2 regions of the Pseudomonas chaetocerotis genome follow, and region 1 is predicted to be linked to the other one. Evidence: riboswitches for the same ligand, from Rfam matches in the RefSeq annotation. Region 1 holds a riboswitch; the other holds the start of a gene.
What was found. A riboswitch is a leader RNA that binds a small molecule or an ion and turns the genes downstream of it on or off. The one in region 1 is predicted to bind cobalamin.
Positions count from the first base shown of each region.

Region 2: linked by a shared signal. The riboswitch ahead of cobG (precorrin-3B synthase) and the one ahead of H3221_RS07285 (energy-coupling factor ABC transporter permease) in region 1 are both predicted to bind cobalamin.

Region 1 covers NZ_JACFYX020000003.1:215,399-222,516, reverse strand. Annotated here, with positions in the region: gene H3221_RS07300 (hybrid sensor histidine kinase/response regulator) at 1-2,239, shown strand, start outside; gene H3221_RS07295 (TetR/AcrR family transcriptional regulator) at 2,465-3,106, shown strand; gene H3221_RS07290 (acyl-CoA dehydrogenase family protein) at 3,103-4,752, shown strand; cobalamin riboswitch at 4,805-5,007, shown strand; gene H3221_RS07285 (energy-coupling factor ABC transporter permease) at 5,061-5,741, shown strand; gene H3221_RS07280 (hypothetical protein) at 5,886-6,614, opposite strand; gene amn (AMP nucleosidase) at 6,682-7,118, shown strand, end outside.
Region 2 covers NZ_JACFYX020000002.1:149,675-156,792, reverse strand. Annotated here, with positions in the region: gene cobJ (precorrin-3B C(17)-methyltransferase) at 1-762, opposite strand, end outside; gene H3221_RS04690 (precorrin-2 C(20)-methyltransferase) at 922-1,662, opposite strand; gene H3221_RS04685 (precorrin-8X methylmutase) at 1,662-2,288, opposite strand; gene cobG (precorrin-3B synthase) at 2,281-3,615, opposite strand; cobalamin riboswitch at 3,708-3,905, opposite strand; gene cbiE (precorrin-6y C5,15-methyltransferase (decarboxylating) subunit CbiE) at 4,156-5,358, shown strand; gene H3221_RS04670 (cobalt-precorrin-6A reductase) at 5,355-6,074, shown strand; gene H3221_RS04665 ((2Fe-2S) ferredoxin domain-containing protein) at 6,371-7,069, shown strand.

The sequences.
Region 1 (7,118 bases):
CAGCTTCCGCCTGCATGACAAACCCGTGCTCAATGCCGGCTATTCGCGCTCTGTGTTCTGGCTGCGGCTGGATCTACACTACCTGCCGCAGCAGGCGCAGGGCCCCCGCAACTGGTTGCTGGAGCTGGCCTATCCGCCGCTCGATCATCTGGAACTGTATCTGCCGAGCGAAGCGGGCGGCTTCGCCTTGGCTCAACGTACCGGTGATGCCTTGCCCTTCGACAGCCGGCAGATCCGGCAGAACAACTACCTCTTTGAATTGAACCTCGAGCCAAACCAGGAGAAGCGCATTTATCTGCGCCTGGAAAGCCAGGGTTCGATCCAGGCGCCGTTGACCCTGTGGGCGCCCAATGCCTACCTGGAAGAGCAACCGGGACGCATCTACGTGCTCGGCATCATCTACGGCGTGTTGCTGGTGATGCTGGTCTACAACCTGTTCATCTTCCTCAGCGTGCGCGACACCAGCTACCTCTATTACATTCTCTACATCGCCTCGTTCGGTCTGTATCAGGTATCGGTCAACGGTGCCGGTATCGAGTATTTCTGGCCCAACAGTCCCTGGTGGGCCAATGCCGCGACACCCTTCCTGATCGGTTCGGCTGCCTTGTTCGGCTGCCAGTTCGCCCGCAGCTTCCTGCACACCTCCGAGCACAGTCCCTGGGTCGATCGCCTGTTGTTGCTGCTCATGGCCTGTGGTGCCGTGGTGATGATCCTGGCACTGAGCGTCAGCTATGCGACCGCACTGCGTCTTGCCACCTACCTTGCGCTGTTGTTCACCGTGGTGATCTCCGCTGCCGGGGTACTGGCCTGGCTGCGCGGCATGCGCGTGGCGCGCTACTTCATCTTCGCCTGGACCGCCTTTCTCATCGGCGGCCTCGTCAACACGCTGATGGTGCTGGGCTACCTGCCGAATATCTTTCTCACCATGTACGCCAGCCAGATTGGCTCGGCGCTGGAGGTGGGCCTGCTGTCGCTGGCGCTGGCCGACCGCATCAACGCGATGAAGGAAGAACGTACGCGTATCCTCCAGGAAGCCGGACGCAAGCTCGAAACGCTGAACCAGGAATTGGCCGACAGCAACCGCTTCAAGGACGAATTCCTCGCCACCGTCACCCATGAGCTGCGTACGCCGATGAACGGGGTAATCGGCTCACTGGAGCTGATGCAGACGGTCAAAATGGACATCGAACTGGAGCAGTACCAGAAGACCGCCGCAGCGTCCGCGCGCGACATGATGCGCATGGTCAACGACATCCTCGCGCTCACCGAGCTGCAGGCCGGCAAACTCTATCCGCGACGTGAGACGTTCAGCCTGCGCGGGCTGTTCGATGGCCTGCGTGCCCAGTATGCCTCGCGCGCCGAAGACAAGGGGCTGACGTTCGCTCTGGAGCTCGATGACAACCTGCCCGACACCCTGGAAGGGGACGCGACCAAGCTGGCGCAGGCGCTCGGCTATTTGCTGGACAACGCCATCAAGTTCACCAGCGAGGGCGGCGTGACGCTGCAGGTCGGCCTGGCCGGCAACGTGGGTAGCAACCTGCCATTAAGTGTGGTGGTCAGCGACAGTGGTATCGGTTTCGTCCATGAGGGCGATCTGTATCAGCGTTTCCACCAGCTCGACGGTTCAATGACCCGCAAGTACGGCGGTTTGGGCATTGGCCTGGCGATCTGTCGGCAACTGGTCGATCTGCTGGGTGGCAGTCTCAGTCACGAGTCTCAGTCGGGGCAGGGCAGTCGTTTTCGCCTCGATGTGCCGCTGACTCTGCCGCTGCAACCACAGGCCAGCGATGTACGCCCGGCACGGCCACTGGGTGGCGCGCTGCAGCGCCAGGCACAGCAATGCACGGTACTGATCGTCGAGGACAATGCGATCAACCAGCTGGTGACCCGCGGCATGTTGCTCAAGCTCGGCTACCGTGTGCGCACTGCCGACAACGGTGCCGAGGCGCTGGAGTTGCTGCGCGGCGAGGCGGTGGATGCGGTGCTGCTCGACTGCCAGATGCCGGTGATGGACGGTTTTGCCACCTGTCGCGCACTGCGCGCCCTGCCGGGCTGCGCCGAGTTGCCGGTGCTGGCGATCACTGCGCACAGTCACAGTGGCGACCGCGAGCGCTGTCTGGCTGCGGGTATGAGCGACTACCTGGCGAAGCCGGTGAAGTTCGACGAGTTGCGCGTGCTGCTGCATGACTGGGTGCTGTGCCGCCCGGCGACGGTTTCCGGTGGCGCCGCTCCGGTCTGACGCGTCTTCGTCGGGTGTGATGTAGCCGCTCCGCCCTGTAGACGCTGGCTTGCCGGCGATGCCTTGCTCCGGCGTGATCGATACCCGCCAGCCAGCAGACTCCTGCACGTGCCGCATTGCACGAGCCACCCGATTCCCGATTCGGCGGCAGATTTGGCCGTATCGTCCCTTTAGCCATGGTCTGAATCCTGATTCACTGAGCGCAGATGAATCAGGATTCAGATCATGGCTTATCGCACCACCGAAGCTCGACTCGACCGCGACCAGGCGTTGCGCGCGCGTATTCTCGACTGCGCCCTGCTGCGCGTTGCCGAGGGTGGTTTCGCCGCTCTGACCATGCAGGCGCTGGCCGACGATGTCGGCATCGCCACCGGTAGTCTGTACCGCCACTTTCGCAGCAAGGGTGAACTGGCCGCCGAAGTCTTCGCCAGCGCCAGTCAGCGTGAGGTAGATGCCCTGGCCGCCGCCTTGCGCGGGCCGGGCCGCCCCAGCGAGCGCCTGCGCATCGGCCTCGAGCAGTTCGCCGCCCGCGCCTGGCATAGCCGCCGCCTGGCCTTTGCGCTGATCGCCGAGCCGGTCGAACCCGAAGTCGACGAGCAGCGCCTGCTCTATCGCGAAGCCTACGCCGAACTGTTCAGTGACCTGCTGGAGGAGGGCGCCGCTGCCGGCGAGTTTCGAGTCGAGCCGATCGGCCTGATGGCGGCCTGTCTGGTCGGCGCCATTGCCGAAGCGCTGGTCGGTCCGCTGTCGCCACCTGCCCGCGCCGCTCGCGAAGCGGGCCAACCCACTCTGGAGCTGGCGCAGGTCAGCGCCAGCCTTGCCACCTTCTGCCTGCGCGCCGTCGGCGCCAAGGAGCTCGCGCGATGAAACCCAGTCTGCACGCCGAAACCCATGAAGTGTTCAATCAGGTGCCAAGCTTGGACGGCGCCAATCTCTATCGCCTCGACCTGCCGTTGCAGGAGTGGATTCGCCGCTACGACGGCGCCTGGGCGGATGAACGCTTGAGCGCTTATGGCGCCCTGGCAGGCGGTACCCTGATGCAGGCCGGCTTTCTCGCCAACGAGAACAAACCGGTGTTCAAAAGCCACGACCGCTACGGCAACCGTATCGACCTAGTCGAGTTTCATCCGGCCTACCACGAGCTGATGCGCACGGCGGTCGAGCACGGCTTGCCATCGCTGCCCTGGACAGATCCGCGCGCCGGCGCTCATGTCGCCCGCGCCGGGCTGACCTATATGCACAGCCAGGCCGAAGCGGCCAGCGGCTGTCCGCTGACCATGACCTTCGCCGCTGTGCCGGCCATCCGCCTGCAACCCAACGTGGCCGAGCAGTGGCTGCCGAAGATCCTCGCCACCGAGTACGACCCGCGCAACCTGCCGATGGAGCAGAAGTCCGGCGTCACCATTGGCATGGCCATGACCGAGAAGCAGGGCGGCACCGATGTACGCGCGAATACCACACGGGCCTATCCCATCGGTCTTGGCGGGCCGGGACAGGGCTATGAACTGGTGGGGCACAAATGGTTCTGCTCGGCGCCGATGTGCGACGCCTTTCTCACCCTGGCGTACACCGACAAGGGCCTGTCGTGCTTTCTGCTGCCGCGTCACCGGCCGGATGGCACGCGCAACGCGTTCTACATCCAGCGACTGAAGAACAAGCTGGGCAACTGGGCCAACGCCTCCAGCGAGGTGGAATACCGAGGCGCTTTCGCCTGGATGCTCGGTGAGGAAGGGCGCGGCGTGCCGACCATCATCGAGATGGTGGCCATGACCCGCTTCGATTGCATGGTCGGCTCCAGCAGCCTGATGCGCCAGGCGTTGACCCAGGCCGCGCACCACTGCGCGCATCGCCAGGTGGGTGGCAAGCTGCTCGCCGACCAGCCGTTGATGCAGAACGTGCTCGCCGACCTGGCGCTGGAGAGCGAAGCCGCGCTGGCGCTGTGCATGCGCATGGGCCGCGCGCTCGACCATCAGCATGATGAGCAGGAAGACAAGTTTGCCCGTCTGGTTACTGCCGTGGGCAAGTACTGGATCTGCAAGCGCGCGCCGGAAATGATCTACGAGGCCAGCGAATGCATGGGCGGCGCTGGCTACGTCGAGGAAACCATCATGCCGCGCCTGTATCGTGAAGCGCCGGTCAACTCGATCTGGGAAGGCTCGGGCAACGTGCAGTGCCTGGACGTGCTGCGTGCCATGTCCAAGGAGCCCGGCGTGCTCGACGCGCTGTTCGCCGAGCTGGGTGATGGCCACGGCGATGTTCGCCTGAAGGCGCATATCCAGCGGCTGAAGGCCGATTTTTCCGATACCTCCGACATCCATTACCGCGCCCGCCAGCTTACCGAAGACATGGCCGTGGCGTTGCAGGCCAAGCTGCTGCTGGAGGCAGGCAATGCCAATGTGTCCGACGCTTTCATCGCCAGCCGCCTGGAAGGTCGCGGCCGCGTCTATGGCACGCTGCCGCGCGGTGTTGACGTCGAGGCGCTGCTGGCGCGCAGCACGCCCCATCTGCCCTGAGCGAGTGCCGAGGGCGGATTGCCTGGCGCGCTGTTTTTTAGCCGGGCAGGCGAGTAATCTTGCGGCCGATGGTTCTGCGTGCACGCCTGTGGCGCGGATGAAAAGGGAACAGGGTGCGGCGAATCTCGCCAATGCCCTGGCTGCCCCCGCAACTGTAAGCGGCGAACGATGCCCTGATGCCACTGACTTCGGTCGGGAAGGCGGGCGGAGTGCCAAGCCGTGAGCCAGGAGACCTGCCATCGACAACGGGCGTTTCGCCCACTCCCTCATCCGAATCGTCGCGCGGTGGGCGCGGCAAAGGAACTCGCATGCATATCGAACCGGACGTCGTCGAAGGCGCCAAGATCCTGCTTAGCTACGCAACGGCCGTCACTGCCTTCGGCCTGACCGCCAAACTCGCCCAGGACAGCGTACGCAACAACGGCGGTGTCGCTGCCCTGGCGCTCCGCAGCCTGCTGACCACCGCCCTGGTGTTCTGCTTTTTCGAAGTGTTCCCGCATCATGCGGTGGGCGTTTCCGAGGTGCATCTGATCCTCGGTTCGACCCTGCTCCTGCTGTTTGGTGCCGGTGCCGCGGGCATTGGCCTGGCGGCAGGTCTGCTGCTGCAAGGACTGCTGTTCGCTCAGTTCGACCTGCCGCAGTACGGCATGAATGTCACCACGCTGTTGATCCCGCTGTGGGGCATCAGCCTGCTGGCCAAGCGCATCGTCGCGCCGGGCACCGCCTACATCGATCTTTCCTACAAGCAGGCGCTGGCGCTTTCGACCGCTTATCAGGGCGGCATCGTCGCCTGGGTGGCGTTCTGGGCCTTTTACGGCCACGGTTTCTCCAGCGAAAACCTGGCGGCCGTGGGCAGCTTCGGCCTGGCCTACATGAGCGTGATCCTGATCGAGCCGCTGATCGACCTGGGCGTGCTGGCCGGTGCCAAGGCGCTGTCGCGTTTCAGTCAGGGGCCGCTGTTCAACGTGCGTCTGCACCAGCCAGCCTGACCTCGTCGCGCTGACGGTCATGCGCCAAGAAGCGTTCTGGATGATGAAAGCCTGTGCTGCATGCCTGCCCTCATCCGGCGCTTCGCGCCACCTTTTCCAAAGGGAGAGGAGCATGAAGGAAGGCGTCGCTGCGCGACTGTTACGCTAACGGCGGCGCTGCCAGATGATCTTGCCGGTATTGCTTTCGGTGACCAGGTACGGGTCGCTGAAGCGGTAGTAGGCGGCGGGTTGATAGTCGGCGGTGCCTGTCAGGCGCACCATCAGCATGCCGTCCTGGCTGCGCCAGTGGCCGCTGTACTGCACCTCGCCAGGGCTGTCGTAGTTCCAGTCGTTGCCGCCGCCGACCGAGCGAGCCCACTGCGTGACGCTGCCATCGGCGTTCAATTGCAGGGTCATCAGGGTGTTGAACGAGGCGAAGTTGGTGCCGCCGCTGTTGATGATCTTCTCGTGTACCCAGGTGCCAACAAGCGCCGGCTCCTGAGCGCCGGCAGTGGACGGCGTCGCCGCTATGGCTACCGCTTCACGCTGAAAGAGAGCCTGGCGCTCTAACACTTCGCCGTTGCGTGGATCGCGCGCGGCGATGCTGGTATTGAGCATGGCATTGGCATAGGTGGCGTTCATGTTGGCCAGTAGCAGTCCGGTCTGTGGGTCGCTGATTTCGGCACGCAGCAGCTTGCCGTCGTAGTGGCCTTTGACGATCAGGCGCAGGCGCTGGCTTTCCACATACTCGCCTTCCACCACGGAGTCGCTCTGGCGCAGGATCAGCTCGCTCGGCTGGCCGTCGAGGGTTGCTCGGTAATGACCGTCGAGTTCACCGGCCTGAATGCTTGAGCATGAGACCATGGCTAACAGCAGAACGATTGCACGGGGCATGATGGTGATCTCTGACGAGTTGATCCAAGCCTAGTCGCTAGCAGTGATGCGCGAGGGCTGTCGCGCTATGTTTTCGTCACCGTATGCAGGCAAGATAGGGGCGTACGTTCAGTCAGGAAGATGCACTGTGAAAGCCTGCTCAGATGATTTCATCATTGCCCACACCCCCGAAGAGGCGGTCGACCGTCTTGCCGCCCTGCACCAGGAAGCCACCGGTGCGTTGAGCCAGGCGCTCAAGCGTTACCTCAAGGAGCGCATCCGCCCCGATGCCAGCGAGCACTGCCTGTTCCGTTATCCCGAATTGCGCCTGACCTACCTGTGCCAGGGCGAGGTGCCGACCACCGTGCGCGCCTACGCCAAGGTGCAGGTGCCGGGCACCTACGCCATCACCGTGACCCAGCCGGCGGCCTTCCGCAAATACTTGCTGGAGCAGTTGAGCCCGCTGATGAACGACTTCACCCTGCGTGTGGAAGTCGGCCGCAGCCAGCAGAACATTCCCTACCC
Region 2 (7,118 bases), on a different contig from region 1:
CTGTGCCGTCGCGTGTAGTTCGGCGTTGGCCATCCAGCCTTTGTCCGCGAGCAGAACGGCCAGCGCTGGCGGCGCCAGCTTGGCGGCGGCCAGCGCCTGCTGCAGGCGGACGAGCAGGTCGGCACCGGGGCGTTCGATCAGCGCAGCGGCGCAGCGCGGGTGGATCAGCAACTCGTCCGGTTGCGCGGGGCGCGCTTCTGCGGTGATGTGGATAACCCGACAGGCGGCTTTATCCACAGGTAGTTGCGCGGCCTCCAGCCAGGGCGCCTGGCCTTCGATGCGGACCGTCTCGCCGCCGAGCAGGTCGCTGACGAAGCGCTTGCCCTGCTGCAGGTCGGCCAGTGAATAGCCGGCTGGCGGCTCCAGCAGGCAGGTGCCGAAGCGCAGTTCGCCGCTGGTGGTGATGGCCGGCGTCACGCCCAGGTGCGAGGCGATCTCGCGGGCCAGGCGATTGACCCCGGCCAGGCCACCGAGCAGCGGCACCACTGCACTGCCGTCTTCGGCCAGGGCCAGCACCGGCGGTTCGGTGCCCTTTTCCGCGAGCAGCGGGGCGAGGCTGCGGATCACGATGCCGGCGGCACACAGCGCCACAAGCGGCTCGCCTGCACGGTACAGGGCGCGCAGGGTGTCGCCGAAATCGTCGTAGTGGCGCTCGGCGCCGTCGGCGCGCCCGCGCAGGCCATGGATCACGGCCTGTGGATAAAGCGCCTGGAGGCGGTGTGCAGTGGCCAGCGCTCTGGCGCCGAGGATGACGATGTTCATGCTGCAAATCCTGTAGCCCGGATGCAATCCGGGGAATGGGTGTCCCGGATTGCATCCGGGCTACGTTCAAGCAAATTGCGGTAGGGCGCAGGATGGATGACGCTTCACCCATCCACCGCCGCGATGGTGGATGAAAAAAGCGTCATCCACTCTACGGTTTCACCCCCGCCATTTCTGGCCAGGCACCAGGATCATCGAGAAATACGGCGAATCCATCGGCTCCACCTCGTCCAGCGCGACGATCTTCTGGCTGGCCATGGTTGCGCGCTCGACATAGTGGGCGCGGTGGTCCAGGCCGAGCTTGCGCAGCACCCGGCGCACCTTGTCGAAGTTGCGCCCGAGCTTCATCACCACGGCGGCTTCGGCGTCGCGCAGGCGCTGTTCCAGCTCGTCCTCCGGGAGCACGCCGGACAGCACGCTCAAGCTCTGGTTGCGATACACCAGCGGCGTGCCGAGTACCGAGGCGCAGCCGAGCATGGAGCACACGCCGGGCACCACCTCCACCTCATACCGGCCGGCCAGGCGGTCGTGCAGGTACATGTAGGAACCGTAGAAGAACGGGTCGCCCTCGCAGATCACCGCCACGTCCTGGCCGGCGTCCAGCAGGCGGGCGATCTGCTCGGCGCAGGTGTCGTAGAAATCGGCGATCACATCCTCGTAGGACAGCGGCGGGGCCAGCTTCTCGGTGGTCACCGGGTAGACCAGCGGCAGGCGCTGCTGGGCGGCGTCCAGATGCGCTTCGATGATGCCGAAAGCATTCCCGCCATGGCCGGCGTTGTGCTTGGCCTTGGCCACGAAGTAGGCCACCACGGGTGCGCTTTTCAGCAGGCGCAGGGCCTTGAGGGTAAGCAGCTCGGGGTCGCCGGGACCGACACCGAGGCCGAGCAGACGACCGGCCATCACTCCACCTCCGAGGCGAGGGCGTTGACCGCTGCTACCGCCATGGCGCTGCCGCCACGACGACCACGGACGATCACGTAAGGCACGCCACGGCTGTCTTCGGCCAGGGCATCCTTGGATTCCGCGGCGCCGATGAAGCCCACCGGCATGCCGATGATCAGCGCCGGTTTCGGCGCGCCGGCGTCGAGCATTTCCAGCAGGTAGAACAGCGCGGTGGGCGCGTTTCCGATCACCACCACGCTGCCGCCCAGGTGTTCGCGCCAGTGCTCCAGGGCCACCGCCGAGCGGGTATTGCCGACTTCGCGGGCCAGCTCCGGCACGCCGGCATCGTGCAGGGTGCAGATCACCGGGTTGTTGGCCGGCAGGCGTGGGCGGGTAATGCCTTCCGCGACCATGCGTGCATCGCAGAGAATCGGCGCGCCAGCCAGCAGGGCCGCACGGCCGGCAGCGCCAGCACCGGGGGAGAAGCGCAGGTCTTGCACCACATCGACCATGCCGCAGGCGTGGATCACGCGCACGGCCAGTTTTTCCAGGTCGGCGGGAATGCCATCGAGGTTGGCTTCGGCGCGGATGGTGGCGAAGGAGCGGCGGTAGATTTCCTGGCCGTCGCGGATGTAATCAAGCATCGGGTGTTCCTGCGGAGTGTTGGCGGGCGAACCAGGCGCCAGCCTCGTCGATGGTCATGGCGGGCACCAGCAGACGGCCGAAACCGGGCGCCTCGGGCGTGCGTTGATAGAGCTGGTAGTGGTCGGGCGTGCTGGCCAGCAGGGTGTAGGGCTGCACGCGGGCGCTGGCGCAACTGCGCGGGCAGGCGCTGAGGTGCACCTGTGGTCGCGCGCCGCTTTCGCGCAGCAGGTCGGCCAGGTGCAGGGCATGGTGCTTGCTGTCGGCCAGGCCGCGTGCGCAGGCGGCCGAGCCGGTACAGGCGACCAGACCAAGCAGCGGCTCGTCGACGTGGGTCAGCAGGCCCAGTTCGCCCAGTGCTGCCAGCAGTTCACGGCTGGCGGGTTCGGGCACATTGCCCAGCAGTACGCCTTGCCAGGGTGTCAGGCGCAGCTCGCCGTCGCCGTGGCGCTCGCTCAGCTCGGCCAGCGCCAGCAGTTGTTCGGCGTGCAGTCGACCGAGCCGAGCACCGGCCAACACCATGTGCAGGCCATTCTGCGCCTGTGGATAAATCCCTGCCGGCGTGTGTTTGATCGTTGCGGCAGGCTGCCACGCCGGTGGGGCCTGCAGGGTGAAATCCAGACGTGCCTGCAGGCGTTGCAGCAATTCGTCGGCAGGGATCTGCGTCAGCAACTGGCGCATGCGTGATTGCTCGGGAGTCGCCAGTTCGAGAAACAGCAACAGGAGTTCGCGCACCAGCGTGACCGCCTGGGTCGCCTCGATTCGCGCCAATGGCGTGTCGAGGGGGCAGCCGGCCAGGCCCAGCAACAGGTGCCGTTCATTCTCGGCGGCCAGCCACAGGTCGTGGGGGTGTGCGCGCATGGCCAGGGCTTCGCCGCCGTCCAGTTGCAGCGCGAACTTGGGCGACAGGGCATGCAGCGCTGGAGTGTCCTGCAGCAGGTCGAGCAACTGGTTGGCCAGCGGGCGCACGTCCACTCGCGCCTGCGGATCGAAGCCGGCAGCAGGGCTGAGCAGCAGGTTGCGCACATCGTCAGCGGCGGCCACGCGCGGGCCGAGTCCGGCGCTCAGCAGTGCATCGATCAGTGCACCTTCCCGGCCGGGGAGCACGCCACGAATCTGCAGGTTGCTGCGGTTGGTCAGCTCCAGCACGCCGCTGGCATGTAGCCGCGCAGCTTCGGCAATCGCCCGCGCCTGGGCACTGTTCAGCACGCCGCCGGGCAGCTTGATGCGGCAGATGCCGCCATCGAGCGCAGGTACGATGCGCAGCAGACCGGGGCAGGCAGAGGCCCGGGGCAGGATTGATTCGACAGTGATGGAGCGGTCGCGCACAGGGTTCACCAGCAACAAAGACGCGGCGACCTAACCAGCGAAATCCCATAGGAGACTTCATGGCATCGGTACACCCCGCCCGATGTTGGCACTCGCGACCAGCGTTCGTCGGCAGGTCTCCTGGCTGACAGGTCTTCGTCCGCCGCGCCTTCCCAGTTACCCAGTGGCTGATTGCATTGGACTCGCTGTTTACAGTTGCGGGGGCAGCTCGGTGGCGATCAGTGATCGCTCCGGATTCCCTCTTCGAGCCTGTCTACGATCTGCGGCGCGTCGGCCCTGCTGCGTTAAAAGCAGACTCGGAATGCTCATGTGCTACAGCACACTGCGCTTCCTCGCCTGCTTTTATTCGCTGGCGCTCACCCTCCGGGCCAGCCTTTGGCTGTTACTCCCGTTGGTCGTTGCGCCTTGCATGGCTCTAGCTCGCGAGATCGTAAACAGACTCTTAGGCCCACTTATAAAGGGCACCGACGAAGGCGCTATTATGCCCGCTTTGCCCGGAGCGCGGACAGGCGGTCCGTCGGGCCTGTGCGAGGACATTGGATGAAACCCTGGTTGACCCTGGTCGGTATCGGCGAAGACGGCTATCCCGGCCTGGGCAAGGCCGCGCGCCGCGCGCTGCTGGCAGCCACGCGCATCGTCGGCGCGCCGCGCCAACTGGCGTTGCTGCCGCCGTGCATCAGCGGCGAGCGGGAAACCTGGCCCAGCCCCTTCGACCTTGAGCCGCTGCTGGCGCGGCGTGGCGAGGCGGTGTGCGTGCTGGCCAGTGGTGACCCGATGTTCTACGGCGTCGGCGCCAGTCTGGCGCGCCAGGTGCCTGCCGACGAGTTGCGGGTATTGCCCGCGCCATCCTCGGTGTCGCTGGCGGCGGCGCGCCTGGGCTGGCCATTGCAGGCGGTGGAGGTGCTGTCACTGGTCGGCCGTCCGCTGGCCACGCTCAATGCCCGGTTGTATCCCGGCACGCGCCTACTGGTATTGAGCGCCGATGGCGACACGCCCGCGCAGGTTGCCGAAGCCCTGCGTGCGCGCGGTTTCGGCGCCAGCCGCTTGACCCTGCTGGAGCACCTTGGCGGGTCTGACGAGCGCCGCCTCGATGGCCTGGCCGCGAGCTGGAACCTGCCGCGTGGCGCCGATCTCAACCTGCTGGCCGTGGACTGCCTGGCTGACGCCGAAGCGCAACTGCTGCCGCCGACCTGCGGTCTGCCGGACGAGGCCTATCGCCACGACGGGCAACTGACCAAGCGCGACGTGCGCGCAGTGACCCTGGCGCGCCTGGCGCCGCTGCCCGGCGAGCTGCTGTGGGACGTTGGCGCCGGTTGCGGCTCCATCGGCATCGAATGGATGCGCGCGCACCCAGCCTGCCGCGCCATCGCCATCGAGGCCAACGAAGGGCGTCAGGCGCATATCCGCCACAACCGCGACGTTTTCGGCGTACCCGGGCTGCAACTGGTCGCCGGGCATGCGCCCGAGGTGCTGGCCGGACTGCCGACGCCGGATGCCATCTTCATCGGTGGCGGCGTCACTGTGCCCGGCCTGCTGGAGCAGTGCTGGGCTGCGCTCAAGCCGGGCGGGCGCCTGCTGGCCAATGCCGTGACCCTTCAGAGCGAGATGGCGCTGGTGGCCTTCCGCGAACAGCAGGGCGGCGAGCTGCTGCGGCTCACTGTGGCCCAGGCACAGCCGTTGGGCGGCTTCGATACCTGGCGCGCGGCACTGCCGATCACTCTGCTGGCGGTGCGCAAGCCATGATTACGCGCATCCTGCTGCTCGGCGGCACCACCGAGGCGCTGCGCCTGGCGCGTCGTCTGGGGCCTGAGACGGTCTACAGCCTGGCCGGTCTGGGGCGAGTGCCGGATGACCTGCCGTGCCGCGTGCGCGTCGGGGGCTTTGGCGGCGCCGAGCGGCTGGCTGCCTTTATCGCGGCTGAAGGCATCGAGCTGCTTCTGGATCTGACCCATCCCTATGCGGCGCAGATCAGCCATAACGCGGCGCGTGCTGCGCAGATCACCGGTGTGCCCTGCTGGGCGCTGCGTCGTCCTGGCTGGCAACCTGGCGCCGGGGATGACTGGCGCGAGGTGGACGACTGGGAAGAACTGACCCGTGCGCTGGCGCCTTTCGAGCGGCCATTCTTCACCTCCGGGCGCGAGCCGCTGGCGCACCTGCACGAAATTCCCGAGCACCAGCACTGGACGATGCGCTGCCTGCAGGCCGAGCCGGCGCCCCCGCGCGCCGAGATCATCGGTGCGCGTGGGCCATTTACGCTGGACGAGGAGCGCGCGCTGTTCGCCCGTATCCGCTGCGACGTGCTGGTGAGCAAGAACAGCGGCAGCGCGTCCACCGAGCCGAAGTTGCAGGTGGCGCGTGAGTTGGGTCTGCCGGTGTTGTTGTTGCGCCGGCCTGAGTTGCCGGTGGTGACGCGTGAGTTCGCCGAGCCGAACGCCCTGTGGGAGGCGCTCGAGCGGTAACTGGACGGCTGCCGCTGATCGTTCCCACGCTCTGCGTGGGAATTCAGTTCTGGACGCTCTGCGTCCATCACGTTGGCACAGCAACCAACCTCGCCAGGCACGACGCGGAGCGTCACACGCGCAGATGCCCACGCAGCGCGTGGGTGCCATCGGTAAACCCGCCAACGACGGCCTACGCGCTGCGCGCAATTGCGTAGGGTGGACGTCGCTTTTCACGTCCACCGCAACGGTGGATCGATAAAGCGCGATCCACCCTACACGCGCTGCTAGACTGCCGGCCCGTTCTGGAGACCGTCATGAGCCAAACCCCCTACGCCCGCATTCTGTTCATCGCCCCCGGCCTGGGTCGTGGTGCATCGTCCGAGCGTCTGCAGCAGCGCATCACCGCGCTGCTGGGCGAGGCGCATCTGCATGACAGCGAGCAGGACGGTTTCTGGCAGGCCATCGATGAGGCGCCGCGACCGCTGCTGGTGGTCGATCTGGAGCCGCGCGCCGATGCCGCGCACCGCGACTGGCTGCGCGAGCGCATCGCCGAACGCGGTGACGCAGCCGAGGTGTTCGTGGTCTGCACGGCGCTGGAGGACACCTGGCTCGATGGCCTGGGCGCGCTACTGGAACAGCGCGAAGCGCATATCCCCTGCAGCGATGTGCCGCCTGTGCCGGCGCATCACGCCTGGTCGCAGATTCCGCCGCATGCGCAGCGCCTGTTGCTGTGCAACGGTCCGCGCTGCACGCGCAAGGGCGCGTTGGGCCTGTGGAAAACCCTGCGCCAGCGGCTCAAGGCTGCCGGCAAGCTGGAGTGCGAGGGCGGCGTGCATATCACCCGCAGCCAGTGCCAGTTCCCCTGCGATCTGGGCCCGACCGCGAGCCTTTATCCACAGGGCGAGTGGTATGGCATCAAGGACGAGGCGGCGGTGATTCGTCTGGTGGATGAGCGCCTGGTGGCGGGTAGGGCGTTGCCAGAGTTGCGTATCGATGAGCAGGGCGGCCATTAGTTACACCTGCGGATAGTCCAGGTGAGGTGTCGTCACGGTGGACAAGCTG